Regions from separate parts of the Jeotgalibaca sp. A122 genome, predicted to be linked through region 1. Evidence: predicted binding sites of a transcription regulator. Region 1 holds the regulator's gene; each other region holds the start of a gene.
The links. Region 1 encodes NrdR, which represses ribonucleotide reductase genes. Its sites were predicted from a motif close to ACACNATATATNGTGT; they were not measured.

Region 1 (10,387 bases):
TCTTTATCGGTACCTTTGTTGGTGGATAGTCATTATGGAAATAGCTGGTACGAAGCGAAGTAGTTAAAGGCACGGGGTCGTTTCCAAGGAGGAGATTCAAATGAAAAAGGCATCACCTTTTTACGGATGGATGATTGTTCTAGGAGCGGTCATATATTTAGCTCTTTCGGCACCAATCGCTGTTTCTTTAACGGGATTATTTGCCACAGCCATCACAGAAGACACGGGTGTTTCGCTGAGCCAGTTTACATTGGCGAATACCATGATGCAGGGTGTCGGTATTTTGTTGGCACCTGTCGCATCACGGTTACTTAGTACGAGGCATTTCAAGAAAATTCACTTGGCAATGACAATCGTTTATGGCGTTGCCATTGCCTCGCTGGGTTTTTCGAATCACCTGTTGGTCTATTATTTAATCTCGATTCTAATGGGCATTTCATATGTTTTTGTCGGTATCATTCCGGTTGCCATGATGGTCAGTAATTGGTTTGAATTTCAACGTGGAAAAGCCATGAGCCTAGCCATGACTGGCTTGAGCGTGGGTGGGGCCATCTTTGGTCCACTCGTTTCCAAATGGATTTCAAACTATGGCTGGCGAAATACGTATCTGATTTATGGGATGATGTTGCTTGCAATTGGTATACCTGTTTCGCTTTTTATTTATCAGCGCCTACCAGAAGACAAAGGGCTCACGAAGTTGACTGGCAACGGAAAAATAAATAAATCCCCGGTTCTTGATAGTCTGCAAATTTATCTGAGTGGACGGGAGTCAGTAGGTAAATCATTTTTCACTTTGTTGATTATCGGGATGTTATTTGCGGGATTGATAAATGGTGGGGGACTGGGACAATTTCCCCGGGCTTTCACTTTGTGGCACGGTGCTGCGTTTGGGTCGTTATTAATCTCGGTTTATTCGATTGTCGGAATTTTTGGTAAATTGTTGTTGGGCTGGCTGGATGATAAATTTGGCATTAAAGTAGCGATCATATACAGTGCGGGCTCACTGGCACTGGTTTATGCATTTATGTTATTTTCGAGCCAGGCATGGGCTGCTGTTTTAGCCGCTGTTTTGTTCGGGACAGCCAATTCCATTGGAACCGTAGTGGGACCCTTATTGGTGGCTTCCCTGTATACACCAGAAAATTACGCGGGCGCCTATGGCATGGTACAAAGTGCCCAACAAGCAGGGATGACCCTGGGATCGATTACTGTGGCAACGATTTTCGATTTAACCGGAGGATATCAAGTAGCCTGGACATTGTTTATAGTCTTGGCTTCACTGGTATTGGTGATGTGGCTACCAGCCCTTAAGTTGAGTCAAAAGTATCAAATCACGAATTTTGAAAAAGAAAGAAGAGATGCATATGCCGGAACTACCAGAAGTTGAGACGGTTCGAAAAGGCTTGAACCAACTCGTGGCGGGCGCAACCATTACGAGTGTGGATGTTTTTTGGAATCGTATGATTACCCCTCCGTTTTCTTCTGAACGCTTTCAGGAAGAATTGATCGGGGAGCAGATTCATACGATTGAACGGCGTGGCAAGTATTTAATTTTTTTATTGGATAACTGGGCGATGATTTCCCATTTACGGATGGAAGGCAAATTTACCGTTACGAAAACGGGCGAGCCGTATCAAAAACATACCCATGTTGTTTTTCATTTAGCGGATAACCGCGATTTGCGGTACTTGGATGTTCGAAAATTTGGCCGTTTTTCCTTAGTGCCGATTGATAAAAAAGAAAAATATGCACCCATTGAGAATCTGGGTCCTGAGCCGACACCTATCCAATTTACCTTGGATAATTTCCACGATAAACTTTCGCGGACCGGACGCTCGATTAAAGCAGTGATTCTAGATCAACATGTGGTTGCAGGGGTCGGAAATATTTATGCAGACGAGTCGTTATTTCAGGCAAAAATCAACCCCATGAAACCAGCGAATCAATTGAACGAAGGGGAGACCAAGCGCCTTCGTGATGCGATTATCGACGTCATTGCCAATGCGGTGGAAGCCGGCGGGACGACTATCCGTACCTATAAGAATACGCTGGGTGAAGCGGGTAAATTCCAGGTAAAATTGAACGTCTATGGTAAAACAAACCAGGCTTGTCCGAGATGTGGCACGCCGATTGAAAAGACAAAAGTGGCGCAGCGTGGGACCCACTATTGCCCGCATTGCCAAGGTTCCATCGATTTGTATGAAAAAAAGGAGCCCAAAGGATGACATTTATACTAGGCTTAACAGGCGGTATCGCGACCGGTAAATCAACGGTGTCGCGATATTTTGCCGAAAAGGGCATTCCGGTGGTGGATGCTGATTTGGCGGCACGGAAAGTCGTTGAACCGGGAACAGAAGGACTGGCAGGTATCGTTTCCCATTTTGGTCCTGCTATCTTAAATATGGTTGGCACCTTAAACCGGAAAAAGTTAGGTTCGATTATTTTTGCCGATGAAGCCAAAAGACAGGTATTGAATCAAACACTACAAAACCATATCCAGAGACAAATTCACAATGAAACACAGGAACTATTAGAAAAAAAACACCCTTTAATTGTTCTGGATATTCCCTTGCTGTTTGAATCTGGGTATGACAAGAATTGTGATGCTGTTATGGTCGTATACACGACGCCGGAGGTACAAAAAAAACGTTTGATGGCACGAAACAATTTAACGGAACAAGAAGCCAAAGACCGAATGGCCAGTCAAATCGCGATTGATGATAAAAAAAATCTGGCTGACATTGTGATTGATAATAATGGTTCACTTGAAGCGACCTATGAACAAGTTGATAAGTGGCTTAAAAATCAAAATAAATAGCCATTATTGTGGTATACTAGCTACAGAAAATGACTAGAAAGGGGTATGGAGAAGATGCAATGTCCAAAATGCCAATATAATGGATCTCGAGTTGTGGACAGCCGCCCCGTGGAAGAAAATAATTCCATTCGCCGCCGTCGTGAGTGCGAAAGATGCCATCATCGCTTTACGACATTTGAACGGATTGAACAAACGCCACTTCTCGTTATCAAGAAAAATGGTACCCGTGAAGAATTCAGCCGCGAAAAATTATTACGTGGTCTGATACGTTCAAGTGAAAAGCGTCCAATCAAATTGGAACAATTAGAAGAGATAGTCGACCAAGTCGAACGTGAATTGCGTGCGACCGGAGAGAATGAAGTTCCAAGCATGGTTATTGGCGAACATGTAATGGATCATTTAGCTAAAATTGACGATGTCGCCTACATCCGCTTTGCGAGTGTGTACCGTCAGTTTTCCGATCGGGAAACCTTCCTGGCTGAATTACAAAATCTTGAGAAAAAGAACCGCCCAGATGTAGAGGAGCGTAATGAATGAATACCCCTTGGAAAAATTTAAGCCCAAAGGATTCCTTTGTTACCCAGCAAACGTGTTTTATCTCAGATGTAGATAAACGCGTGATTACTTTCCTTTATCAACCGATAATTGGCTCGCATGCCTATAGTTTGTACATGACGTTGTTAGGTGATTTTGAAATGAAACAGCAGTCGAAAATGCATTCGGAATTGCTGGCAACGTTAAATGTCGGAATACCCGAATTTTATCAAGCACGGGTTCGTTTGGAAGGAATCGGTTTGTTGAATACGTATGTCCGGGAATCTGATAACTTAAAAGAATATGTTTATGAACCTTTGATGCCGGTAACCAGTCAGCAGTTTTTCGAAGAGGATTTACTGCGTATGCTCTTGCGGGAACACGTGGGTGAGAGCCGATTAAAAAGATTGCAAGAGCAATTCAGTTTCCAAAAACCGGATATGATCAATATGCAAAAAATCACCCAATCTTTTGTGGGTGTTTATGATGTGGCCCGAACGATTGTGCCGTTGGAACCTTCCTCTTTGCTGGAGGCGAAGAAAGGCAAAGCACCACAAATAGAAATTTCGAGCTTTAACTTCAGTTACTTGAAGCAATTGCTCGGCACGCAATTTTTCCGTCCCGAGGCTTTGACATCAGATTTGCGCAAGCAAATTGAGGTGCTTAACAAGCTCTATGGGATTGAAGAAGAGGAGATGGCTAATCTTTTGTTGCGGGCAACGAACCTGGAAACGGGCGCTGTCGATACGAAGGAGTTGGAAACCTTGGCATCTGACAGTACAAGCCAAGGACTATCCCAAAGGGTCATTAAAGATAAGGTCGAACAATCCATTGAAGCTTCCGCAAAACAAAACGCGAATCGCGAGGCTGCCCTTAGAAAGGGTGGTTATTCCGAACAAGAAGTACAGTTGGTATTAATGACGGAAAAGCTGACACCTTATCAATTTATCGCCGATATCAAAGCGCAAAAAAATGGACAGGTGACTTCCAATGAGAAACATCTGTTGAATGTTTTGCTCAGCCAATATGAATTATCATCAGGCGTTTTGAATATGCTGACTTATTACATGTTGGTGATTCAAGGTGAACCGACCATGAACAAGGGTGTAGCGGAGAGAATCGCGAATGACTGGGTTCAATCCGGGGTTACCCTGCCTGAAGAGGCGATAAATAAAACGAAGCAGTTTGTCGGTCAAAAACGTGCGGCTGCTGAGAAACGCACTGTACGCCAATATGGCCGGAATGTCGTCCGTAAAGTTGAAAAATTACCGGAGTGGGCGACGCGTACACAACCGCAACCCCAGAGCGAGCGGTTGCTTTCCGAAGAAGAACAGAAACGATTTAATGAACGTCTGAAGAAATTCAGGGGTGGTAGAAAGGCCGGTGATGATTAATGGATCACATTGGAAAAGGTTTTCGAAATTTTATGAACCAACCGAATGTTTCCAAACAATATGAGGAAATGGTTCGCTCGGTTTTAGCTGATCCAGAAGTCCGTCATTTTCTTGAAGCAAACGAAGAAATCATTTCACAGGAGATGATTTCCAACAGCTATTCGAAGTTATATGAATTTGTTCAGGAAAAACGGAAAATCGCACGTGGCGAAAGTGGTCAAAATCCAGGCTATCAACCTGAACTGGCTATCAACGCACGCTATATCGATGTGGTGTATGTTCCAGACCAAGCAACCATTAAACGGGAGCGCGAAAAAGAATTACGCAGCCGGATCAAATCAATTAATATTTCCAAAGAAGCCCGTAAAGCGACGATGGAACAATTTTTACAAACGGAAGAACGTTTGGAAGTACTGGGTGACGCTTTTGATTTTATCGAAGCTTATGCAGAGAATCCGTCTTCTTTCCACAAGGCTTTATATATTCATGGGCCGTTTGGGGTTGGAAAGACGTACTTGCTGGGTGCCATCGCCTATGAATTGTCCCTTAAAGGATTTGTAACGACGATGATGCATTATCCAACCTTCACACAGGAAATGAAAGCAGCGATTGCCGACAATACGGTTCCCGAGAAATTGGACCTTATCAAAAAGAGCGATATTTTGATGCTGGACGATATCGGGGCAGAAATCAATTCAACGTGGGTGCGTGATGAGATTTTGGGTGTTATTTTACAACATCGGATGCAGGAACATTTGCCCACTTTCTTCACGTCGAATTTGAATTTTTCCGAGTTGGAACAACATTTGCGTATGGGCAACCGTGGTGATGATGAACCGATTAAAGCAAAACGCTTGATGGAACGGATTCGCTTCTTGGCACAGGAAGTGCAGATGACGGGCAAAAATCGTCGCCTAAATGATTAATCCTGACTTGCATTTCATGTGGGTTCGTGTTTTAATGTACTAGAAATTAATGAAATCGATGAGAAAGACATGCATCCAAAGTGAGCATTTTTAGAGAGAGATGGGTTGGTGGAACATCTCAATGACCTTTTGATTGTACCCCTTTCGAGAGAACAGCGGAATTTAGTATGTTGTTCCGGTCCGCACCGTTAACGCGCTGAAGAGTTTTCGATATTATCGGAAGCTAAATTTGGGTGGAACCACGTCAATTTGTACGTCCCATTTCTGGAGGAGTCTCTGGAAATGGGACTTTTTTTGTATTTATTATGATTTATATGGAGGAATTAGGATGTCAGAAATTAAAATCACTTTCCCTGATGGAAATGTAAAAGCATTTGAAAAAGGGATTACTGTCCAGGATGTGGCGAAAAGCATCAGCAACAGCTTGGCTAAAAAAGCGCTAGCCGGTAAATTCAACGGAGAATTGGTTGATTTTGAGCGTGCGTTGGAAGAAGATGGCACGTTGGAAATCGTTACTCCAGATCACGAAGATGCTCTGGGTATTTTGCGCCACTCAAGTGCGCATTTGTTGGCACATGCGATGACACGTTTATTCCCGGATGTTCATTTCGGGGTAGGTCCGGCAATAGAAACAGGTTTCTACTATGATACGGATATGGAAAACCAACTAACAGAAGAACAATTGACAGACGTTGAAGCAGAAATGCAAAAAATCGTCCGTGAAAACCATCCTATTGTTCGCCGTGTTGTTTCACGTGCTGAAGCTTTGGAAATCTTTGGTAAAGACCCTTATAAGGTGGAATTGATTACTGCTTTACCAGAAGATGAAGTGATCACTGTTTACCAACAAGAAAACTTCATCGATTTGTGCCGTGGTATCCATGTGCCATCCACTGGTAAAATCCAAATATTCAAATTATTGTCCTTGGCAGGGGCATATTGGCGCGGAAATTCGGACAACAAAATGATGCAACGGGTATACGGAACGGCATTTTTCGACAAGAAAGCTTTGGCAGAATTCTTGAAAATGCGTGAAGAAGCAAAACTACGCGATCACCGTAAATTAGGAAAAGAATTGGACTTGTTCATGATTTCTCCTGAAGTCGGTTCAGGTTTGCCATTCTGGTTGCCAAAAGGTGCGACAATCCGTCGTACATTGGAACGCTATATCGTTGATAAAGAAGTGAGTTTGGGTTACCAACACGTATACACACCGATCATGGCTAACGTTGACTTGTATAAAACTTCTGGTCACTGGGATCACTACCATGAGGACATGTTCCCACCAATGGATATGGGTGACGGGGAAATGTTGGTACTGCGTCCAATGAACTGCCCGCATCACATGATGATTTATAAAAATGATGTTCACAGCTATCGTGAATTGCCAATCCGTATCGCGGAACTGGGTATGATGCACCGTTACGAAAAGAGTGGCGCGTTGTCCGGTTTACAACGTGTGCGTGAAATGACATTGAATGATGCGCACGTATTTGTTCGCCCTGACCAAATCAAGGACGAATTCAAGCGGACATTGCAGTTGGTGCTGGATGTTTATAAAGACTTCAAGATTACCGACTACCGTTTCCGTTTGAGCTACCGTGATCCAGAAGACAAAGAAAAATACTTTGATGATGACGTAATGTGGGAAAAAGCAGAGAGCATGTTGAAAGAAGCGATGGACGACATGGGCTTGGAATATTTCGAAGCTGTCGGCGAAGCAGCTTTCTACGGACCTAAATTGGATGTTCAATTCAAGACAGCCATTGGGGTGGAAGAAACGATGTCCACAATCCAATTGGACTTCTTATTGCCAGAACGTTTCGATTTAACTTATGTGGGTGAAGATGGTGAAAATAACCACCGTCCGGTTGTTATCCACCGTGGCGTTATTTCGACAATGGAACGTTTTGTAGCGTACTTGATTGAAGAATACAAAGGGGCATTCCCAACTTGGTTGGCGCCGGTCCAAGCAACCATCATTCCAGTAAGTGTGGAACACCATGCTGATCGCGCTTATGAATTGAAAGCACAAATGGACCGCATGGGGATGCGTGTGGAAGTGGACGATCGTAACGAGAAAATGGGTTACAAAATCCGTACCTCCCAAACACAAAAAATTCCTTATCAAATCGTAATAGGGGACAAGGAAGTTGCTGAAAATACTTTGACTGTTCGCCGTTACGGTTCAAAAGAAATGAATACGATGGGATCAGACGCGTACTTAGCGTCCGTTGAAGACGAAATCAAGAACTTTAAATAACAAACAGTAGAGTGGAAAAAAAGGCGTTTAGCCCCGGATTACTGGAGCGAATAAGCGGAAGATGGTCGCAGACCATCTAAGCTTTATTCGTGAAGTGACGCCGGGGCTGCCTTTTTGAGCACGTTTACGAAGCAAATATTCGGTTAAATAGGCGGGGCCGGGAGTTATTTGCCAAACCCTTGTTTATTTGGACTGGATGCGGCGTTCAGAAGAAAAAATAATCTGGAACGCCGCATTTTTGGGAAAAGTGCGGCGATGCGAGCTCAGGAAATAATTTAACGCCGCATTTTCAGCAAAAAAGCGGCGTTTAGCATCGAACGAGACTCACGAACGTCGCACTTCAATATTTTTATACGCCATCTATCTTCATTTGTGCTAAAATAAATTATTAAATGGAACTACCGTATTTTTGAAAGGGGACGAAACATGTTACGTGATAAATTAATGACCCTATTGGAACAAAAAGAGGCAGAGATGATTGCATTGCGTCGTCACTTCCACGAAAATCCAGAGATTTCTTTTCAGGAAAAGGAAACGGCAGATACAATCGCTAAATTTTATGAAGATAAAGATGTTGAAGTAAAACGTAATGTCGGAAACGGCTATGGCATCGTTGTAACGATAAAAGGAAACAAACCAGGAAAAACCATTGCACTGAGAGCTGACTTTGATGCTCTGCCGATCAACGAAGAAACAAATCTTCCATTTGCTTCAAAAAAACCAGGCGTGATGCATGCATGCGGACATGATGGCCATACGGCTTATTTAATGACGTTGGCGGATTGTTTTATTGAATTAAAAGATGAATGGGCAGGGACGATTAAAATTGTTCATCAAAATGCTGAGGAAGTAGGACCGGGTGGTGCGAAGAGCATGGTCGAATCCGGTGAATTGGATGATGTTGATGAGATTTATGGCGTGCATTTTTATCCGGACTTTGAAACGGGCGAAATTCAGTATGCGAACGGTTGGGCTTATGCCGGCTGTAGCGAGTTAACAGTCAAGATTCAAGGTAAAGGCGGCCATGGTTCAATGCCACATATGAGTAACGATGCCATCGTAGCGGCTTCTTCATTCGTGATGAATTTACAGACGGTCGTATCGCGTCGCATCAATCCATTTGACATGGCGGTTGTCACAATCGGTTCTTTCGAAGGCCAAGGCGTCAGCAATGTGATTAAAGATAGCTTGACCTTGTACGGGGATGCCCGTTACATGGATATCGAAGTGGGAAAGAAAATTGAAGAAGAAGTTCGTAAATTGGCTCGTGGATTGGAAGAAGGCTACGGCGTTAAAACCGAAGTAGACTACGCTTGGGATTACCCACCGGTCTACAACCACCCCGAACAGACTGAGGCAGCTGCCAAAGTAATGAATGAACGCGGCGTTGGTGATTATTTGACGAAAGCTGTCCTGACACCTCCTAACAACGGGGCAGAGGACTTCGGTCAATATTTACTGAAAATCCCGGGAGCCTTTATCAATATCGGGGCGAAGCCGGATACGGATGAAATCTATATGAATCACCATCCGAAGTTCGATATCGATGAAAAAGCGCTGCTGGTTGCGGCTAAAACAGTTGGGGACATTACCCTAAGTGCACTTGGAAAATAATTTTCTGAAAAAGTTTGACAAGTCATGAAAAAAGTAGTAAGATATAGCAGTTGAGAAAATACAAGCAGAAGCACCCGCTTCTCGCCTAAGTTGACGCTTGTCCTTGGGCCAGATATGTACAAGTTTGTTGCAGTCATTGTGCTGTGACATTATTGGGCGGGTATCGGAGATATCCGCCTATTTTTCTGCGCTTTTCTCTCATAAATCATGGAGGTGAATGACCATAGCTAAAGATATGATGGTAAATGACGGAATCCGAGCACGCGAACTTCGTGTAATCGGTAGCGATGGTGAACAAGTAGGAGTTAAAACAAAAGCCGAAGCTCTGCAATTGGCAGAAGCCGAAAACTTGGATCTCGTAATCGTGTCGCCAAATGCAAAACCGCCTGTAGCCCGTATTATGGATCACGGGAAATTCCGTTTCGATCAACAAAAACGCGAACGGGAAGCTCGTAAAAACCAAAAAGTGGTCAACATCAAAGAAGTGCGTCTAAGTCCGTCCATTGATGAGAATGATTTCCAAACGAAATTGCGTAATGCACGTAAATTCTTGGAAAAAGGCGACAAAGTGAAAGCATCGATTCGTTTTAGAGGACGTGCAATCACACATAAAGAAATCGGACAAAAAGTCCTGGACCGCCTAGCATCTGAACTAGCAGATGTATCCTCAGTTGAAAGCAAACCACGTATGGATGGTAGAAGTATGTTCTTGATGCTGGCACCAACACAAGAGAAGTAACAATTTATTTTTTTAGGAGGAAGACTAATGCCAAAACAAAAGACACACCGCGGATCTGCTAAACGTTTCAAAAGAACTGGTAATGGTGGTTTGAAACGC
Region 2 (10,387 bases), on a different contig from region 1:
TCTTTTCTACTTTTGGCTAAAATTTCCTCCTTATTCATCCCAATACCTCCTATCAAGATGCCAAGTTACCTTGTCAATATTATACACCCGCCTAGTTTGCTTTGCAAACGCTCGTATAAAATCCCCTTGGTGCACCTTCTCATTGTGAGTTTGATGTGCGAAAAGCACAAAAAAATCCCCCTAAAGTAGGTTAATCTACTTTAGGGGGAATATTTTATGCTTTTACTTATTTGCTGTAATTTCATCGATTTCTTCTGGCGACAGATCTTTATATGCACCAAGATAAGTTAAAACGAAAGTGACTCCAAAAGAAATGGCAATAGTGATCAACGTATTTATGAAGTTCCCCCAGCTACCATCTGGTGAGATGTACGCAGGTAATGCAGCCAAGCCTGGATCGGATAGAGCGAAACCTTTGACACCGACGATACCAGCGTATAAACCACCGATGAACCCACCTGCAATAATCGAAATCATCGCTTTTTTGATAGGAATCGCCACACCATAAAGTGCCGGTTGCGAAACACCCAAGAGCGCAGTAACTGCTGCAGAAACAGAATATTGTTTGTAGCTATTCGATTTTGTGCGCATTGCGATTGCAAAGGCAGCACCCGCCATCGCCATATTACCCGGTAATAAACCTGTCATCATCAAATTATCAAATCCGACTTGTGCTAAATTTTGTGCAGATATTGGAATCAACGCATAATGACCACCGGCCATGATAATAAACATTCCAAATCCACCTAAAATAGCAGAAACCAACCAACCTGCAAATTCATTCAACCAAGTAATTGAAACACCTAGTGCATTACCGAAGAACGTGCCGACTGGACCAATGACAAGTACACCCAGGACGCCTGTAAGCATCAGGATTAAAACAGGTGAGAATACACCTTTAATCATTTTCGGGAGGACTTTATTCACAGCTTTTTCAATATATGACTGCGCCCAAATGATTAAAATAATCGGAATGACAGATGAAATGTAAGTGTTGTGTGCAACTGGTATTCCAAAAAAATCTCCTGTTCTTGTTTGAACTGCCTCTGTAAATTCTGGATGAACCAAGAATAGCGCTACACTGGCAGCCAGAGCGGGATTGGTCCCAAAGACTTTTGCAGATGAATAAGCTAATAGTACTGGCAAAAAGTAAAAGACAGCATCAGCAATATGATAAAGAATAAATTGCTCTGCGGTTTCAGGCTGTATGATATTAAAAGTCAAAAGTAAGATGATGATACCTTTAAGAATTCCGGCACCCGTCAATGCAACTAAATTAGGGGCAAAAATTTCTTTCAGTCCCATTAACAATTTGTCAATTAAAGATGTGTCTTTTCTTTTTTCTTGACTTTTCATAATGTATCCTCCAAATTATATTGATTTTTTTATATTAGTTTCAAAATCACAACTAATATATTACCATTAAATAATCATTTACAAAAGATTTAAATTGCCAATTACTTAACAAAACCAAGTTAATTTAAAAAACTTACGGGATAAATATAAAGTTATTTATAAAATAAACCGATTTCATTTCTTTGCTTTTTCATTCACAAAAGTCAGCTTCCTTGATAAAATTATTTTATCTAGGAAGCTGACCTCGTAACATTTATTTAGTTTGCCTTCTCCATCATAACAACTGTCTCAACATGCAATGTTTGCGGGAACAAGTCCACTGGCTGCGCTTCGGTCGCTTTGTAGCCTTTTTCATCGAAGATTGCCAAGTCACGTGCTAATGTTGCTGGGTTACAGCTGACATAAACGATACGTTCTGGATTCATTGCGACTGCTGCATCTATAAATGAAGCTTCCAATCCTTTACGTGGCGGATCCACTACAATGACATCCGCTTTAACATCATTTTCTGCCCATTTAGGCAGTAATTCTTCAGCTGCACCTACTTCAAAAGTCACATTGCTAATGTTATTTTCTTCGGCGTTGCGTTTCGCCATTTCAATTGCATCTGGAACAATTTCCATCGCAAAAACGTGCTCTGCTTTTTCGGCCAAAGCCAATGAAATGGTTCCAATTCCACAATAAGCATCCACAACCGTTTCTTTTCCAGTTAGTTGCGCTGCATCTACAGCTAATTGGTAAAGTTTTTCCGTTTGTGTCGGGTTAATTTGGTAGAAAGATTTAGAGCTGATTGCAAATTTATGGCCTAACAAGTTATCATGATAAACATCTTCTCCATAAAGAACGATGTTTTCTTCACCTAAAATAACATTTGTCCGTTTCGGGTTGACGTTTTGAACGATGCTCACAACTTCTGGTAATGCTTCACGGATATCTGGAATAATTTTACTTAGGGGGAATAGTTTCGCAGTACGCGTAACCAAAACAATCATCATTTCCCCTGTGTAATAACCGCGACGAATCATGATGTGGCGGATATTCCCGATATTTTTTCTTTCATCGTAAGGCTTAATACCATATTCTTGCAGGATATCACGCACTTTGACAATCGCTTCATCGATCTTTGGATCCTGGATATGGAAATTCTCCATTGGAATCAATTCGTGTGTGCCTTTACGGAAGAATCCCGTCACTAATTTGCCATCTTTGCCACGTACAGGGATTTGCGCTTTGTTACGGTAACCCCAAGGATTACTCATACCAATTGTTTCATGAACCTTGATATTTGGTAATTTTGCAATACGTTTCAAGTCTTGTGCGACCATGTTTTGTTTAAATGCCAGTTGCGCACTGTAACGCATATGTTGTAACGGCATTGTTCCAACGCGCGTACCGAGTACATCGATAGTTGGAATGCGGTCCTGTGAAGTAGTCAAACGTTCTTCAATACGGGCATAACCATATGTTTTACCTACTTTTGTAACTTTGACTTGTGCTTTTTCGCCAGGAAGTCCGTCTACCACAAACAAAGGAAAGCCGTCTACTTTGGCAACGCCTAATCCTTCAGAAGTTAAATCTTCAAATGTAACGGTTAATTTATCATTCTTTACTACTGGTGGTGCTTCATAATTTTTTTTCATAATTTCTCCTTATTGGTGCCTGATAGGTGAGAGGGATTCATTTGAATTATACAAGCTTATAGTATAACACGACAGAGGCGATTACCACTCATTTATTTTTCTAAATTTGCAATTTCCTTCAAAAGTTTTGCTGTATGATTGTTCAGCTCAGCCGGGGAAGCATAGTCGGTCGTATTTCCCAAAATACGTATATGCTGATGCAAGTTACGGAAAGTGACAGGGCCTGTCCCTCCGAACTCGCCATCCAGATTAAGTAAAAGAGGTTGTTGATCCAATGATTCGGCTGTTACAAATGAAGTATGGATATATTCTACTTTGGGATGAGTGATGTGCTTTCCATTTTGGATAATCATCCCCAGTATTTGCAGAATTTCAAATATGCTGGCAGTCTTGATAATGAAAAGCGTAAACAAACCATTTCCCATCAACATATAAGGGTCGATATTTTCAATTCCGCCAACCGATTTTGTGAGTGCCACAAAATACATGGAGGCTTCTCCGACAAAAACGCCCGCTTCATGTTCTATTCGCATTTTGATAGGTTTAACCAACAGCAATTTTTCTGCACCTTTTATTAAATAGGCTAAATAACCAAAAGCACCCTTCAGGCGAGGTGGAATCCCATAGGTAATGTCCGATAAATAGCCGCCCGCAGCAATGTTGACAAAGTATTTATCATTCGCTTTCCCTACGTCCATGGGAATCGCCTGTCCTTTAGCAATAACTTTAGCCGCCTCCAGTAAATCACCTCGTGGGATTTTCAAGGATCGGGCCAAATCATTGGTGGTTCCAGCTGGGATAATGCCAATAAGTGGCCTCTTAGGTAAATTGCTGATACCATTGATAACTTCGCTGACTGTTCCGTCTCCGCCCGCAGCAACGATTAATTCAAAGCCTTCCAGGGCCGCCCGCGTCGCTTCTTTAGCGGCAGACCGCGGTTCAGGTGTTGTTTCGTAGGTACTCGTTTCATAACCGGCCTCTTCAAGAATTCTGAGGATAGCCACCAAGTATTTCGTGATTTGTTCCCGACCGGATACTGGATTATAAATCACTCTTGCGCGCATGTCACACCTCCTTGTCCTTTAAGATAATTATACAATAATCCTTGTACAAAAGAGCCTTGAAATGGTATGCTCTATCTTGTAATTATTTCCACGAACTCCCCCAACTTCCCATAAGTTGCTCAAATTAAATTATAAAATGCATAACTTCATGCTTTCATCCGATTACCAAAATTTCTGATGATACTTTCCTCTAGCAATTAATCCGAATCTCCCTTAATATATGTAGTAGTTATATTGAACAACAAACACAACATGTTGTGTTTATATAAAGATTGAGGAGTGATTCGAGTGGCTACTGAAATAAATTCCACTTTAAAACATGGCTATGAACAATTGAACAGAGACATAGAACAATTCGAAGCAGTATTCCCTATTACAGAGGATATGCACATTACTTATAGTGGTGTGGCGCGCTTAGTTATGTTGGACCGTTACTCTTTCAAGGATACAAAGAAAACAACCCTTAAAGAAGGCGACTTCGTATTATTGACCGTTAAAGAAGACCCTAAGTATCCAGCACGTGGTACAGGTACGGTCATTTCCTTGGACTGGGATAAAGGTGAAGCGCTCATCCAGGTTTCTGAAGAATACCGAGCAACGATTGACTCCTTCAGTGAAGCAGAAGATGGTATCGTAAAACGCGCAATTATCACATTGGATAAACCGTTAGAATTATTCTATGAACAAATTGCAATGCGTAACGCGCATGGCTTGGCCCAGGTTGAAATAACACCAGAAAAACGTTATGAGGCTTTTGTTAAATTCTATGAAGAACAAAAAGTTAAAAATTTCATTCCAGCTGGTCGGGTTTTATATGGAGCAGGTTCTGGAACAGACGTAACATACTTTAACTGTTATGTGATGCCAATGGTTCCCGATTCACGTGGCGGCATTTCCGATCACCGTAAAAAAGTAATGGAAATCATGAGCCGTGGTGGCGGTGTTGGTACGAATGGTTCCACTTTACGTCCGCGTCATGCATTGGCACGTGGAGTAAATGGCCGTTCATCCGGTTCTGTATCCTGGTTGGATGATATCGCGAAATTAACCCATTTAGTTGAACAAGGCGGTTCTCGTCGCGGTGCCCAAATGATCATGTTGACAGACTGGCATCCAGACATTATTGAATTCATCATCTCTAAAATGCAAAATCCGCGTATTTTGCGTTATATCATCGAAAATTTCGAAGATGAGCAAATTCGTACATTAGCACACAACAAATTGAAATTCACACCCTTCACACCTAAAGAAACAAACATGTATACAGGTATCGTAAACTACAAGAACATCCCTGGTCATGGCGGATTCGATCATTCCGTCATCCGCGAAGCAGAATTAAAACTTCGTGATGGTGGTACATATACAGTAAATGATGCAGAATTTTTAACAGGAGCAAACATTTCTGTGTGTATTACGGATGACTTCATGGATGCGGTAAAAGCAGACGCAGAATATGAACTTCGTTTCCCGGATGTTGAAAATTACTCAAAAGAGGAAATGGCACATTACGATGCTGAGTGGGTAAATGTCGGTGATGTACGCGAGTGGGAAGCTGCTGGCAACGCTGTTCGCGTTTACCGGACTATTAAAGCCCGTGAGTTGTGGAAATTGATTAACGTTTGTGCGACTTATGCTGCTGAGCCAGGTATTTTCTTTATCGACAACGCGAACAAAATGACTAATGCACAAGCATACGGTCAAAAAGTTGTCGCGACAAACCCTTGCGGGGAACAACCTTTGGCTCCTTACTCTGTATGTAACTTAGCTGCCGTTAACTTGGCAGAAATGGTTAACAAAGATTTACAAATGGTTGACTTTGCGAAATTGGAAAAAACAGTTCGTATGGGTGTCCATATGCAGGATAACGTCATTGATTCAACACCTTACTTCTTGGAAGAAAATCGCAAACAAGCGCTTGGCGAACGTCGGGTAGGTTTGGGAATCATGGGATTGGCTGATATGCTGATTTACTGTGGTGTACGTTACGGTTCCAAAGAAGGAAACCAATTAATCGACCAAGTATTTGAAACAATCGCAGTGACTGCTTATGAGGAAAGTATCGAGTTGGCTAAGGAACGCGGAAGCTTCCCATTCCTGGTTGGTGAAACAGGTCGCGAAACACAACAATTACGCGAAAAGTTTGTTAACTCCGGCTACATGAAACGCATGCCAGAACATGTTCGTGAAGGCGTCTTGAAATATGGTATCCGTAACTCTCACCTCTTGACTGTTGCGCCTACTGGTTCGACTGGTACAATGGCTGGGGTTTCCACTGGTCTAGAACCTTACTTCAGTTTCTCTTACTTCCGTTCTGGACGGTTGGGTAAATTTATTGAAGTGAAAGCTGAAATCGTCCAAGAATATTTAGACCGTCATCCAGAGGCGGATCCAAATAACTTGCCAGACTTCTTTACAACTGCAATGGAATTGGCTCCAGAAGAACATGTTGATGTACAAACAACCATTCAACGTTGGGTAGATAGTTCCATTTCTAAAACCGTAAACGCTCCTAAAGGTTACACCGTGGAACAAGTAGAAAAAATCTACGAACGTTTGTATGATGGTGGTGCTAAAGGTGGAACGGTTTACGTTGATGGAAGTCGTGACTCCCAAGTATTGACTTTGAAAGCAGAAGAAAACTTGTTCGAGGACAATTACGAAGCAGACGAAAAAGAAGCAGCAAAAGTAAACAAGGATAAAACTTTCTTGGTTGAATCCATTGTCGACCTGGAATCGACAGACGTAACGATCGGTAACGAAATTGGCGATACTTGCCCAATTTGCCGCATCGGAACGGTTGAAGATTTAGGTGGCTGTAATACATGTAACAACTGTGCTGCACAATTGAAGTGCGGACTATAAGATAATAGTTGAAGCGAGAACCTATCATGGTCCTCGCTTTTTTTGTTATTCTTCTTTAATTCCTTCAGCAATTAATACGCTATTCCTAAGTGCATAAAGCGAGCCACCTAACATGGCACAACCGGAAAATAGCATGAGCCAGGAAATCGGGACGCGATCAGCCAGTGGACCGAATACAAGCATTCCAAGCGGCATGGTGATGGTAGAAATCATGGTTTGGACACCGAAGACGCGGCCCAGAAAAGCATCCTCCACTTTCTCTTGCATCAATACCATGCTGGGTGCGTTGAGCATAGGGACGACCAAACCGATAATCCCCATCATGGTCATGTATATCCAAAAATCGGGAATAACTCCCATTCCAAGCGTACAAACCGCCATAACGATGACGCTCCCGATAATGGTATGCATACGATTCTTAAAACCAGACCAGGCCGCAATAATTGCACCGCCTACTATCATCCCACTGGAAAAAGTCACTTCCAGTGCCGATAAGCGCCAGACATCATTACCAAAGGTCCGTGTTACCTGCAAAGGAGAAAGGAAAGCCGGGGGCACGAACATAATAAAAATAAAAGCATAGTAGATGAACAAATTGCGGATAAAAACATGGTCACGGATATATATAAAGCCTGCTTTCATTTCATCCAGGTAACGGCTCTCCATTCCGATCGGTTCTTTTTCGGGAGTAGCGACTCGCAGGAAAAACACGACAATAATGATTGCCAAGACAGCTGTTATAACATCAATCATGAAAATTTGCGCCAACGAAAAATAATTGAGCAACAATGCGCTAATCATCGGTGAAATCAAGGTTACCATTGCTTGAATGGTCCCGTTCAAGCCGTTCACCCGCATCAACTTATCCTTGGAAACGATTTGCGGGATAATCGCACTTACGGCTGGCATCTGAATTCCGCTACCAAAAGCACGAACCGATGAGGCCACCAACAAAACCCAGATGGAGTCGTAGCCGCTGGCAAAAAGGAAGACGAGAAATAATGTCGAAAGCGCAATGAATGCATCAGAGAGGGCAATAAGGTTTTTACGGTTATAACGATCGGCCCAAACACCGGCAAAAGGGGAAATGAAAAAGGTGGGTAAAAAACCAAAAATTACAGCCAAGGTCATGACAAACCCTGATTGGGTTGTCAGCGTCAGGTGCCAGGTAATGGCATATTGGACAATAGAGGAGCCGATTAACGATACCGTTTGGCTACTTAAAAATAAAATGATATTTCGTTTCCATTGTGAAAATTGATCTCTATCCATACGTGCTCCTCCTTCCTGAATGGAAGTCGTCCTCTTTTTCACTCTTGTTCGACTGGCTCCCCCGCTTCAATCACGACTTTATCGCGGAAAGCCAGCAACGCCACTATAATCATCACGAGCCCGGTAAAAACCAAGATATCTGTAATCGCAAGGCGGTCGGCCAAGGGACCAAAAATAGCCATTCCGATGGGAATCACGAGATTCCCGAACATGGTAGCCACGCCGAAAACCCGACCGAGATAAGCTTCCGATACTTTTTCTTGCAGGAGCACCATACTTGGTGTACTTAAAAGAGGGACCACAAGTCCCACAACACCCATCAGGCTGATAAAAAACCAGAAATTTTGAACGAGACCCATGGATACACCACTCAAACCAATCAAAAAGGCCGAGAATAAAACGGAGTGCATCCGATTGCGAAAGCCTCCACTAACGATGACCACCCCACCGCCAATAATCATACCTGCTGAAAAGGCAATTTGGAGGGTCGATAAACGCCATACCTCGTCACCGAAGACGCGCGCAACATGCAAAGGAGATAAAAAATTGATTGGTACAAACATCAAGAAGGCAAAGGCATAATAACCAAAAAGTTTACGAATAACTACATGATCACGGATGTAGGTAAAGCCGCTCTTTAAATCCTCGATATAGTAGGTCGTTGGTACTTCCCTTGCCTTTTTATGGACGGGAATTTTAATAAAAAATCCAACAATAATAATCGCAATCAGAGCAGTGATAACATCAATCATAAAAATAGTCGCCAATGGTAAATAATTCAATAAAAACCCACTTATCATAGGCGAGAATAAATTACCCATGGAATTAATGGTTCCGTTCAACCCATTGATGCGCATTAACTTTTTTTCCGGTACAAGTTGGGGGAAAACCGCGCTAACTGCGGGAGATTGGATGCCTGAACCAAAAGCCCGAATGGATGAAATGATTAATAAAACCCAAATAGAATCATAGCCCCTATAAAACAGGATAGCCAGAATCAACGTTGCGATTGCGATGAAACCATCTGCCATGACAATAACTTTCTTGCGGTTAAAGCGATCCGCCCAGACTCCGGCAAACGGCGCTATAAATACAGTAGGTAAAAAACCAAAAATAACGGCCAAGGTGAGTATGAATCCTGATTTTGCCGTCAGGGTTAAATGCCAGGTGATGGCATATTGCACAATCGTTGAGCCAATCAAGGAAATGGTTTGGCTGAAGAGAAACAAACTGATATCCCTTTGCCACTGTGCTTCATAGTATTTGGACATGGTTTCACCTCCTAGCCCTATTTTACCACGCTTCCTTGCCAACCCGTATTACTTCGCAACTTTTAAAATCGTGGTATACTGTTACCAATTAGAATTAAAAGGATTGAAAGATATGACAAGAGAAGAAATCATCAGTAAACTTGCCCTTCTGCCGGATTTACCAGGTTGTTATATCATGAGGAATGTTGATAACGAAATCATCTATATCGGGAAAGCAAAAAATTTACGCAATCGCGTAAAATCCTATTTCCAACAGAAACACGAAGGAAAAACGGCTTTGCTCGTGGCTGATATCGATCATTTTGAATTTATCGTGACAAAGACCAACAAAGAATCTTTGTTACTGGAAATCAGTCTCATCAAACAATACCAACCAAAATATAATATTAAACTGAAACAAGGGACGATGTACCCTTATTTAAAAGTGACCAATGAAAAAGACCCGCAGCTTATCATCACTTCCACGGTGGAGGATGATGGCGGCATTTATTTTGGCCCTTACCCGCACGTTTATGCAGCGACCGAAACGCAACAATTTATTCAAAAAGTCTATCCTTTACGTAAATGCGCCCGTAATGCGAAGCGGGCTTGTTTGTATTACTCGATGGGTCAATGTATTGGGTGCTGTGACCATGAGATTTCTAAAGAGGAATATGCTGCGCAAATTCAGAGAATTTCCCGTTTTCTGAATGGCGAAGTAAAAGAAATCAAATTGAACTTGGTCGATAAAATGCACAAAGCTGCTGAACGCATGGATTTTGAACAAGCTGCCGATTATCGTGATCAAATTCGTTATATTGAAACAACCGTTGAAAAACAGACGATTATGTCTCGTGACTACACAAACCGAGATGTCTTTGCTTATCATATGGATAAAGGTTGGTTGTCGATTCAAGTGTTCTTGTTGCGACAATCAACAGTC
Region 3 (10,387 bases), on a different contig from region 1:
AAAAAATGCTGCGGGATTGGAAAACCCGGATTTTACTGATGGGGTTCTTCCTCTTCTTTGGCTCTTTTTCCCTTCTATACCAGCAACAAAATTTATCGTTTCCGGAAGAGGAAATGAATGAGCAGTATCAAACCATTCATAACATCTTCAATTCCATCCCGAAAAGTGTCTTTGAAGGACCGGATGGACAGGAGGTTTATGATACCTTGGCGGAATTACAATCTTTATATGGCATGCAGCTTTATATCCTTTCCAAGCGCGACGGCAATACCATCACTGGATTCGAGAATGTCTTTGATAGCTATCTGGAAAATGGGGCAAAGATTGCAGAGAATAACGCCGCTTTACTTACCTTAACTGATTTCGAACACTACGATTTTTTAATCAGTTATTTGCCGGATGCTAAAGCCATCCACCAGGACGTGGCCTTTTTCGACTATATGGAAAAACATGGGTTGGATATTGAATGGAACGCTTTTTCGGCCAGTAATATTTTTCTGAAAGAAGTCAATATGATGGTCGGCATCGTACTCTTTTTATTCGTTGCCCTTTTGGGTTGTGACCGGTTTACACGGGACCAAACCAAGAACTGGAGCATTACGCATGGCCTTCCAATTCCTTGGCGTAAGCAATGGCATATCCGCAGTGCGCAGTTATGGCTAGTGATGTGGATGGTCTCACTTGGCGGGCTCTTGATGAGTTACGTTATCAGCCTCCTATTAGAGTCACCGGGCAGTCTTTGGTATCCCGTTATTATTTACGCGAATAACGGTTATCTACCAATCGCTATATGGCAGTATGCTCTACTGGCAATCAGTATTGCGATGTTACTCAGCTACTTTTTGTTGTTGGTAGCGGTCGGATTGAGCTGGGTGTTCCGCACCATTTACTTGACCCTAATTGTCACGTTGAGCACGTATTTCATTCCCGTTTTTTGGCAAGTGGTCAAGCCTTTTTCATCCTGGCAGCCGAGCCTCTATTTCCATATTGAATCGGTCTTGATGGGAGAGATGGCGCAGACTACGGGCTTACAAGGTGTTTATTTCTGGAAAGGACTTGTCTTGATGGCGGTGATTTTCGCACTAGTCGAAATCCTTTTCGCCGGCTTCTTTGACCGGATTCAAACCCAAACACTCGGCTTAAGAAGGAGGGTTAACATATGACGTTAGCCATAAATAATTTAACCGTTCAATACGGTGAACGGATCATTCTTGATGATATCAGTTTCGAAATTTCCAAGGGTTCCATTATCGGTTTGGTGGCACCCAATGGAACCGGCAAGACAACCTTATTCAATGCCATCATGCGCTATATTCCGATTCAAAAAGGATCGATTGTGATTGATGACAAAGTGTATAAAAACAGTCGCAAGGATATTTTAGCCTTGCATAAAAAAGTAACCTTCTTTCCGGATCAAGCGGATTTGTACGAAAACTTTTCCGGTCGCGAGCACATTCAACTGTACGCTGAAATTTGGCAAAAAGATGCGGCTCGTGTGGATGCAATCATTGAGCAGTTACATATGGGCCATTACGTGGACCGCAAAGTGCATACTTACTCGTTGGGAATGCGACAACGTCTCTGTTTCGCGATGATGTGTGCCGCCAACACACCGATTATGTTGATGGATGAGGTCATGAACGGCCTCGACCCCGAGAATGTCAACTTGGTTTCCAGCGTTTTGGAAACATTGCGGGCCGACGGAAAAATCATCATGGTCGCTTCCCACTTGCTGGATAACCTGGACGAATACGCGGACAAAGTCTTTTTTTTGGAAAACGGTCGTTTTACTTATATTTCCGACCATCATGAAGCAAAACAAACGTATGTAAAAGGGAAAATGACGCGTACTGATTATGAGTCGCTGACAGACCTACCGGAGGGAACGTTGTACTTAGATAGCGGTTTATGTTGTATTCCGGTAGCGGACGATACCGAAGCGGTTCGTTACTTGCAGCTGTTGCGTTCCAAAAATGCTGAAACAGCGACAATTGGACCGCTCGGAACCGCAGACCACTATATTCGAATTTACGATTTCACGACAGAGAACAAGGAGTGAGACGATGCAAAAGAAACTATTGGTGTTATTGAGTCTCCTTCCCCTTCTCACTGCCTGTTCTTCGTTTACGGGGGTAATAAATCAACGCTATGGTGCCCGGGTTATCGAAACGAATGAAGAAGCTGTTACAGCCTATAAAAAGTCGCATGAGATTATTGGGGAAGAAAAAGAAATACTTGGCGCTGTATTGCCGGAATTCTTTTTCCAGGAGCCTTTGGATTTCAGTGGTGAGGAAAAGCCGCGGTCACTATCAACTGAGCCGTTGATCGTCGGGAAAGATGTGTCGGAGGGTCGATATACGGTATCCAAAAACGAAATCATGCAGTCCGGTTATTTGACGGTTTTGGATGCGGAAGGCGAAGTTGTGTATCGCCATTTTCTTGATTTTTCAAAAAATGCGGTGGAACTGAATTTGTATGAAGGGATGCAATTGAAAGCCAATGACGGTTATCAGCCACGGTTGTTAATGACCGGCGTGCCAGCTGTAGGTATGACGCCATTGGAAGAAGGACAATATCAGTTTGTAAATGGTGTTTTCCATGTTGGAGAACAGATTGAACCGGGTGAATATGTGTTTTCGCTTCCCGCTGGTTATCATACATCAGGGGTAAACTATGTATATGTGTTGGAGACAGATGGGTCATTCCGTGTTTTTGAAATGACGGGTGATATGCGCGATTGGATGGATACTTCCATCAGGCTAACGTTGGAGGCGGGACAAGTTCTTTATGTGGCAACAAATAGCAGTTTGACATTAACGCGGCAGTAATAACAGAGACGTTGCTCATGGTAGTGACTAATCGTTTCAATGGCGCTCGGTCAGTAAGTTTTGTTATCCTTATATTAGAAAAATAAGGAGATGATTTTTGATGACTGATGCAAATTTGAACGATCCGCGTAAGATGTATTACAGTGAAAAGTTCCCTGATCAAGAGCAAAACACTCCCGCCCTTCAAAGCAAGATGGAGCCAAAACCGGACTGCGGCGAAGATTCATATAAAGGTTATAACCGACTTGAAGGCCGTCGTGCTTTGATTACGGGTGGTGACTCAGGGATTGGACGTGCGGCTGCCATTGCCTATGCGCGTGAAGGTGCCGATGTCGCCATTCACTTTTTCCCTGGGGAAGAAGCGGACGCTGAAGAAGTTAAGGCATTAATTGAAAAAGAAGGTCGCAAAGCATTGTTGCTTCCGTATGACTTGCGTGAAGATTCAGCTGCAACGGAAATCGTGACGCGTACCGTCGAAGCGTTTGGTGGATTGGATATTCTCGTTTTGAATGCTGCCCAACAAATTGCCCAACCTTCTTTGAAAGATTTGTCGATGAAACAAGTACATGATACGTTTAAGGTAAATATTATCAGTATGTTTGAAACGGTTAAAGCGGCTGAGGAGCATCTGAAACCAGGAAGTGCGATTATTACAACGACTTCGGTTCAATCCTTCGACCCTAGTGATCCGTTAATGGATTATGCGGCAACGAAAGGTGCAATCAGTAATTTTACGGTTTCGTTGTCTTCCTATTTTGCGGATAAAGGTGTTCGGGCGAACAGTGTCGCTCCGGGACCGATTTGGACGCCGCTACAATTGGATAATGGTCAGTTGGAGGGTGCCATTCCTGAATTTGGTCAGAAGAGTCTGTTGAAACGTGCTGGTCAACCAGTTGAATTGGCGCCAATATATGTGTTGCTCGCATCTGATGAAGGAAGTTATATTACCGGTCAAATTTATGGTGTTACCGGTGGACAACCGATTGGACTATAAAAATTTAAAAGCGCGAACTTCTTGGGGATTTTTCCCGGAAGTTCGCGCTTTTTATTTGTATAATCACAACAGGTGCGGCGATTAAAAAAATCCCGAGCCCGGAACGCCGCTTTTTTTCCGAAAAAGCGGCGTTCGTGACCTGCGTGGTGCCCTTAACGCCGCACTTTTCCAAAAAATGCGGCGTTAAGAAATTTTTTTCGAGCTTAAAGCCGCACTTTGGACACTTCCCACATCACAATCTCACCTCGCGCCAATGTTTCAGGCACTCGGATGATGCGTTGATTGGAGCTGCCCCGAAATTGAAGCGTCAAATCTTTTTTGCTCAGCTCAAACCTGCCATCAACGAGTACATCAATCATTGCTAACAGTTCTTGCTTGTCGTCCGTCTCCGCTTGGAGCTCTTCCCAGGTGTATCCGGTCCAGCTCCAGATATCTTTGCGATCCCCAAAGCGTTCACGCACCTTCTTGACCAATGGCAATAAAATCCCGGTATTCAAGAAGGGTTCACCGCCCAATAAAGTCAGCCCCTGCACGTAATCATGTTCCAAATCGGACAAGATGCGTTGTTCCAATTCTTCTGTGTAAGCTTCACCATAGCTGAATGACTGCGCTACTTTGTTGTAACACCCTTCGCAAGCAAATAAACAACCACTCACATATAGACTATTTCGCACACCCTCGCCATCGACGAAATTAAACGGCTTGTAACTGGCGATTTTTCCCCGCGAATATATTTCTGAAGTCCATTCACCCGGTTTCGGATTTCGCATGTTCTCGCCCTCCTACATATGCTTCTTGCGTGCTGAAATTTCTTTGTGGCGGCCGTATACCATTGGTCGTTTTTGGGGATTACCCAAATAGCCACACGTCCGTTTCACTACATCACACGTATCTGGATTATTATTTTGGCATTTTGGGCATTCAAAGCCCCGCTCGGTAGGATCAAATTCCCCGACATAGTCACACTCAAAGCACTTATCAATTGGCGTATTTGTTCCCAAATAACCGACTTTATCGTAAGCATAGTCCCATACTGCTTCCAGTGCTTTGGGATTTTGGCGGATATTTGGATACTCACAGTAGTGAATAAAACCGCCGGAAGAAAAGGCCGGGTATTCTTTTTCAAAATCAAGCTTTGCAAACGGCGTTGGTTTCTTACGGACATCATAGTGGAAGCTATTGGTATAGTAGCCTTTGTCGGTAATGTCTGCGATTTCCCCGAATTTTTTCGTATCCAATTTACAGAAGCGGTCCGTCAAACTCTCACTCGGCGTTGCATACACACTGAAATGATAACCGTAGTCATTTCCCCACGTATCACAGTTACGCTTTAATTCATGTAAAATATCCAGGGTAAATGCTTTGGCTTCGGTATTGGTTTCCCAATCCGGACCGTAGAACACAGTTGCCACTTCGTATAAACCAATATACCCCAGAGAAATAGTCGCGCGTTTGTTTTTGAAAAGTTCATCCACATCCTCTTCGGCTTCCAGTTTGTGGCCCCATGCCCCGTTCATATATAAAATGGGTGCATTTTCCGGCTTCGCCTGCTTCACGCGTTCGACACGGTAAACGAGCGCATCCTTCGCAATTTCTATGCGTTCTGCCAGCAATTGCCAAAATTGGTCTCTATCTCCATTCGATTCCAGGGCAATACGCGGCAGATTCATTGTTACAACGCCTAAATTCATGCGTCCGCTAGCCACTTCGTTCCCTCGTTCATCTTGCCAACTTTGCAGGAAGGAACGACATCCCATTGGCGCTTTGTAGCTACCTGTTAATTCGACCAATTTGTCATAATTTAAAATGTCCGGATACATCCGCTTCGTCGCGCATTCCACCGCTAACTGTTTAATATCATAGTTTTGATCCGTCGTGCGTAAATTCACACCATCACGAATACCAAAAACCAATTTAGGGAAAATGGCCGTCCGCCGCTCTTTACCGAGTCCCTGAATACGAACCGTCAATATGGCTTTTTGAATCTCACGTTCATAACGATTCATTCCCAAGCCGAAGCCAAAAGTTACAAATGGTGTTTGTCCGTTCGAGGTATAAAGTGTATTTACTTCGTATTCTAAACTTTGCATCGCGTCATAAATATCTTTTTTCGTTTTTTCCCATGCGTAGGTTGCTTGTTTTTCTGGGTGCACCCATTTTTTTGCGTCCGCCATGTGTTTTTGTTCATTCAATTCTGCATACGGACTCAACAATTCGTCAATCCGGTCTGCGCTCGTTCCACCATATTGGCTGCTGGAAACATTGGCAATAATTTGCGCCATTTGGGCCGCAGCGGTTTGAATGGATTTCGGCTTTTCCACTTCGGCGTTACCGATTGAAAATCCATTCTCAAACATATACCTGAAATCGATCAAGCAGCAATTTGTCATGGGGGAGTAGGGATGATAATCCAAATCATGGTAATGAATATCCCCGCGTAAATGTGCATTCTCAACATGTGGTGGTAACATCCGCAAGCCTACTGCTTTCGCTGTAACACCAGCTGTCAAATCGCGTATGGTGTTAAAAACACGACTATCCTTGTTCGCATTTTCATTTAAAATGGTCTCATCTGCCTGGATTAGTTGTTGAACGCGCGACTCGATGTTGCGTTGTGCTTGTTTCTGCTTCCTCTTTTGAGCTCGGTAATGACGATAGTTTTCTGCAGTTTGTTTTAATTCATTTTTTGTTAGCGTTTGTTCAACCAATTCGTGAATATCTTCGGTCGAAATATGATGGCCTGATCTGGATAAGATAGTCGTTTCGATTTCTGCAACGACTGCATCCATCTGATGCTTCGCTTCGCTGTTGCCTTTCCCATTCATTTGATTCGCTTTTTCGATAGCTGCGACAATTTTATCCGACTTGAATGATACAATGCGTCCATCCGTTTTAAGAACGTGTAACGCAATATTTTCTTGACTAGAGACTATTTGAGACACTGTTTAACCCTCCTGATGATACTATATATAGTGTTTTTACATACTTTAACCACTAAATGTTGTACCTAATTTATCACATACGTATTTGTGAGTAAATACACAAAAAGTAAGCAAAAAAAGAACACCTCTAAATCAAGCGATTCAAAGGTGATTCTTTAGGGGGCTAGAAACCGGGTTCTAGGCTGTCTCTTTCGTCTGAGTTGTAGAATTGACGCCAATCGATAAAACCAGCATCCAATCCTCTCAACAGTACTTCTGCCGTTCCAATGTTTGTAGCCAAGGGAATCTCATAAACGTCGCTTAAACGGATTAATGCAGTAACGTCTGGCTCATGCGGCATGGAAGCCAAGGGGTCACGCAAGAAAATCACGAGATCCATTTCATTTTCGGAAATAAGGGCACCAATCTGTTGGTCACCACCAAGGGGGCCGGATTTGAAACGGTGAACGTTCAAGCCTGTTGCTTCCGTTATTCTTAACCCCGTTGTTCCAGTAGCAAACAATTCATGCTTCTCTAAAACCGGTTGATAAGCTGTACATAGACGAATCATTAAATCTTTTTTACGGTCATGTGCAATCAATGCAATTTTCATAAAGTGTTACCTCCACTCGTGATGATAAATTTAGTATATCACTTTTCAAAATTTTGTCGTGAAGATTTCATACTTTCTTCATAATTAAGCGCTAATATAACAGTAAGCCAATCACAAACAATCTTTTAATTCTTTGCTCCTCCAAGTAAAGAACAACTCCTTAGAAAGAAGCAACCCAGCCGGGTTGCTTCTTTTTTATGATCGGCTTGGTATTAAAGTGATTCCTGCCACCAAAGGCAAGTATTGCCCCTTATTCAGAGCATCCACAAACCAATAAAGCTGTTCTGGTAAGGGTAAACTAAACGTCGTCATAACTGGATGCAGTACCGCAATAATCAATGTCGGTAATGCTACAATAAAAAATAACGAAGCATCCTTCATTTTAAAATTACTCCAGACAAAAACCAATGATAGATATAATCCTGTTAAAAATGGTAACGCGAATTGCAGCCATGCATACAAAACTCTATCATCCGGCGTCGTTAGTCGCCACAAAACATTTTTATCGAGATAGTCATGACCAAATATAACGACTATCAATCCCGCCAACCAGATAATATTCATTAGCCAAGGGTTTTTCTTATTTCTCCGCATCCTACACCTCTTATTTGTTTTTCTACCATTATACCAAATGAAAAAGGTCAGGACGGCATTGTCCTAACCCTTCTTTAAATATTAGTGTCTTCCGGTATGTGGATCGTTGTCATGCAAAAGCGATTCATCAACATCTTCATTTGCTAAACCACTATCAACGACGCCCTCTCCCGTACTTGTAATAACATTCGAACGCATCGCATCAGTCGCATCCAGCATTGCCTGGTTATCGACCGGCTTATCCATATACTGGCTTTCTTCTTCATACTTTTCGTTCAACAAGCCTTGCTTGGTTCCCTTTACCAAAACGAGCACGCAACCCTCTTCAAGATCCTCTTGGTAGCCGTAAAGCGGGTCGTCGTCCGTTCGATAATCAGGCATTGGTCGGTTCTCAATTGCTATCGAGTCTTTAACCTCTTGCCACAATTTTTCTTCAGTTGTCACTTCTGCTTCTGTACTTTTCGCATATGTCGGCTGGAAATTTTCATGGGTTATCAAAGTGATATCTTCGTTGGTGCAACCTTTTTCCTTCAACTGTCTGATGATAGCCACCACTTTTTCAACAGAGTCATAACAGCCCACGATATATCGGTTTCTAAGTATCATCTCAATGCCTCCCTAGAACTTGTTACCTTTATTATAACGGTTTCATAATCATCTCCCAAACCATACCCCTTTTCTCATTTTGCAAAAATTGAAACAATTCAAAAGTTGTAGTAACATGAATACATAATGAAAGCGTTTACTTTTTAAGAACTATCAATATGAGTGGAGATGGGAAAAACATGCTAAATCTAAATGATAAGGTCGCAATTGTAACAGGTGCTGCAATGGGTATGGGAAAAGCAACCGCGGAATTATTTGCTCAAGTGGGCGCCAAAGTTATCATCGCCGATTATAACGAAGAAGAAGGCCAAAAAACGGCAGATGGAATCAGGAAAAATGGCGGTGAAGCTACCTTCATTAAAGTGGATGTATCAAAAGAAGAACAAGTTAAAAATCTGGTAGAAAAGACGGTAGAAACATATGGACGTCTAGATGTCGCCGTAAACAACGCAGCCATTACGCCCGATGATAAACCAATCGCAGAGATGGATATGGACTACTATGACCGATTAATGTCCGTCGATTTGAAGGGCATCATGCTGTGCATGAAATATGAAATCCAACAAATGCTTAAGCAAGGTGGCAAAAGTTCTATCGTCAATACTTCATCTGTCAGCGGCTTACGGCCCCAACCCGCTAATCCTGCTTACGTCACTGCAAAACATGGCGTGATTGGTGCGACGAAAGCAGCAGCAATGGATTATTCATCCAAAGGCATTCGCATCAACACTGTTTGTCCGGGTGCAATCGATACGCCCATGTTGCAAAATGCTCTCGTCCAATTCGGCCTTGATCCCGTTGCCTATGCCAAACAACTGAGTATGCTTGGGCGCTTTGCCGAAGCAGAAGAAGTTGCACAAGCGAACTTATGGTTGTGTTCAGATTTATCATCTTACGTTACCGGTGCCACCATTGCAGTTGATGGCGGTTATACCGCGATGTAAGAGCAAATCTATAAAATAAATATAGAGGAGGTTGGATTTCTGTGCCCAACCTCCTCTATTGCGTTATTTTAAAGATACACAGTAAGTAATTTAATCAAAAATAGAAAGGTGAACTCTGCCTTTAACCGCAGGCAGCGGAGATTTAGGATCACACTACCTTTCTGCTGTTAACAGCATGGCCTTTTGTATGGTCATTCTTCTCATTTTCATATAAATTCCACCTCTTAAGATTATTAGATACCATGATGCTAAAAATCAGGCGGTTTCTTTTGATGATGCTGAAGGACGTAATTCCATTTTGAAAAGGTTTCTCTACTATATAAATAATTCATAAGCAGCTCCTTTCTAAAACAAAAAAAACACAAAGGTCACTTCTCCCTGTGCATCATCGACCAACTATTCAATTTTTTTGGCAAAGGTTGCGGACAAACACTCATCTGAACGGATTTCTTAATAAATGCAGCCATGTGATTACCTCCCATTTTTCAGTATAAAAGACTTAAAAATGTTCGAACCTTTGCTTAGCTCTATTATAAGACAGTTATTTTTTCTTTTCAATGATTTCACTTACTTCAAGTTTTTCCCTTTTCGTGATAGTATTGAGCAAAGCCATTAAAAACAAATGAGGAATAAACATGAATATACGAAAAAAACTACAGCAAAGTAAACGCATCGTCATTAAAATTGGAACAAGTTCCTTGATGACTGCAAACGGCAAAGTGAACTACCAACAATTCGACCGCCTCGCTTATGTCCTTTCTACCCTTAACAAAGACGGCAAGGAAATTGTCCTGGTTTCTTCTGGCGCGATGGGAGTTGGCTTGGACAAGTTGAATATTTCCAAACGTCCCGTTTCGATACCCGGGCAACAAGCAATTTCCGCCATC

Region 2: a site for NrdR is predicted at 4,306-4,321, ahead of ACTU7M_RS11180 (vitamin B12-dependent ribonucleotide reductase). Genes of this name have one in related genera too.
Region 3: a site for NrdR is predicted at 6,783-6,798, ahead of nrdD (anaerobic ribonucleoside-triphosphate reductase). Genes of this name have one in related genera too.

What each region holds. Positions count from the first base shown of each region.
Region 1 is NZ_JBQPRB010000005.1:39,274-49,660, forward strand. It holds gene polA (DNA polymerase I) at 1-63, shown strand, start outside; gene ACTU7M_RS06825 (MFS transporter) at 101-1,387, shown strand; gene mutM (DNA-formamidopyrimidine glycosylase) at 1,365-2,225, shown strand; gene coaE (dephospho-CoA kinase) at 2,222-2,818, shown strand; gene nrdR (transcriptional regulator NrdR) at 2,873-3,355, shown strand; gene ACTU7M_RS06845 (replication initiation and membrane attachment family protein) at 3,352-4,746, shown strand; gene dnaI (primosomal protein DnaI) at 4,746-5,672, shown strand; T-box leader at 5,722-5,936, shown strand; gene thrS (threonine--tRNA ligase) at 6,001-7,935, shown strand; gene ACTU7M_RS06860 (amidohydrolase) at 8,362-9,549, shown strand; ribosomal protein L20 leader region at 9,606-9,740, shown strand; gene infC (translation initiation factor IF-3) at 9,767-10,288, shown strand; gene rpmI (50S ribosomal protein L35) at 10,316-10,387, shown strand, end outside.
Region 2 is NZ_JBQPRB010000015.1:8,330-18,716, forward strand. It holds gene ACTU7M_RS11160 (DUF6442 family protein) at 1-38, opposite strand, end outside; gene ACTU7M_RS11165 (PTS transporter subunit EIIC) at 223-1,356, opposite strand; gene rlmD (23S rRNA (uracil(1939)-C(5))-methyltransferase RlmD) at 1,614-2,996, opposite strand; gene ACTU7M_RS11175 (diacylglycerol kinase) at 3,089-4,060, opposite strand; gene ACTU7M_RS11180 (vitamin B12-dependent ribonucleotide reductase) at 4,349-6,922, shown strand; gene ACTU7M_RS11185 (MFS transporter) at 6,968-8,194, opposite strand; gene ACTU7M_RS11190 (MFS transporter) at 8,233-9,465, opposite strand; gene uvrC (excinuclease ABC subunit UvrC) at 9,578-10,387, shown strand, end outside.
Region 3 is NZ_JBQPRB010000001.1:514,219-524,605, forward strand. It holds gene ACTU7M_RS02430 (hypothetical protein) at 1-1,163, shown strand, start outside; gene ACTU7M_RS02435 (ABC transporter ATP-binding protein) at 1,160-2,059, shown strand; gene ACTU7M_RS02440 (hypothetical protein) at 2,064-2,828, shown strand; gene ACTU7M_RS02445 (SDR family oxidoreductase) at 2,929-3,822, shown strand; gene nrdG (anaerobic ribonucleoside-triphosphate reductase activating protein) at 4,026-4,592, opposite strand; gene nrdD (anaerobic ribonucleoside-triphosphate reductase) at 4,605-6,764, opposite strand; gene mgsA (methylglyoxal synthase) at 6,928-7,356, opposite strand; gene ACTU7M_RS02465 (hypothetical protein) at 7,552-7,950, opposite strand; gene ACTU7M_RS02470 (hypothetical protein) at 8,032-8,556, opposite strand; gene ACTU7M_RS02475 (SDR family NAD(P)-dependent oxidoreductase) at 8,736-9,500, shown strand; gene proB (glutamate 5-kinase) at 10,142-10,387, shown strand, end outside.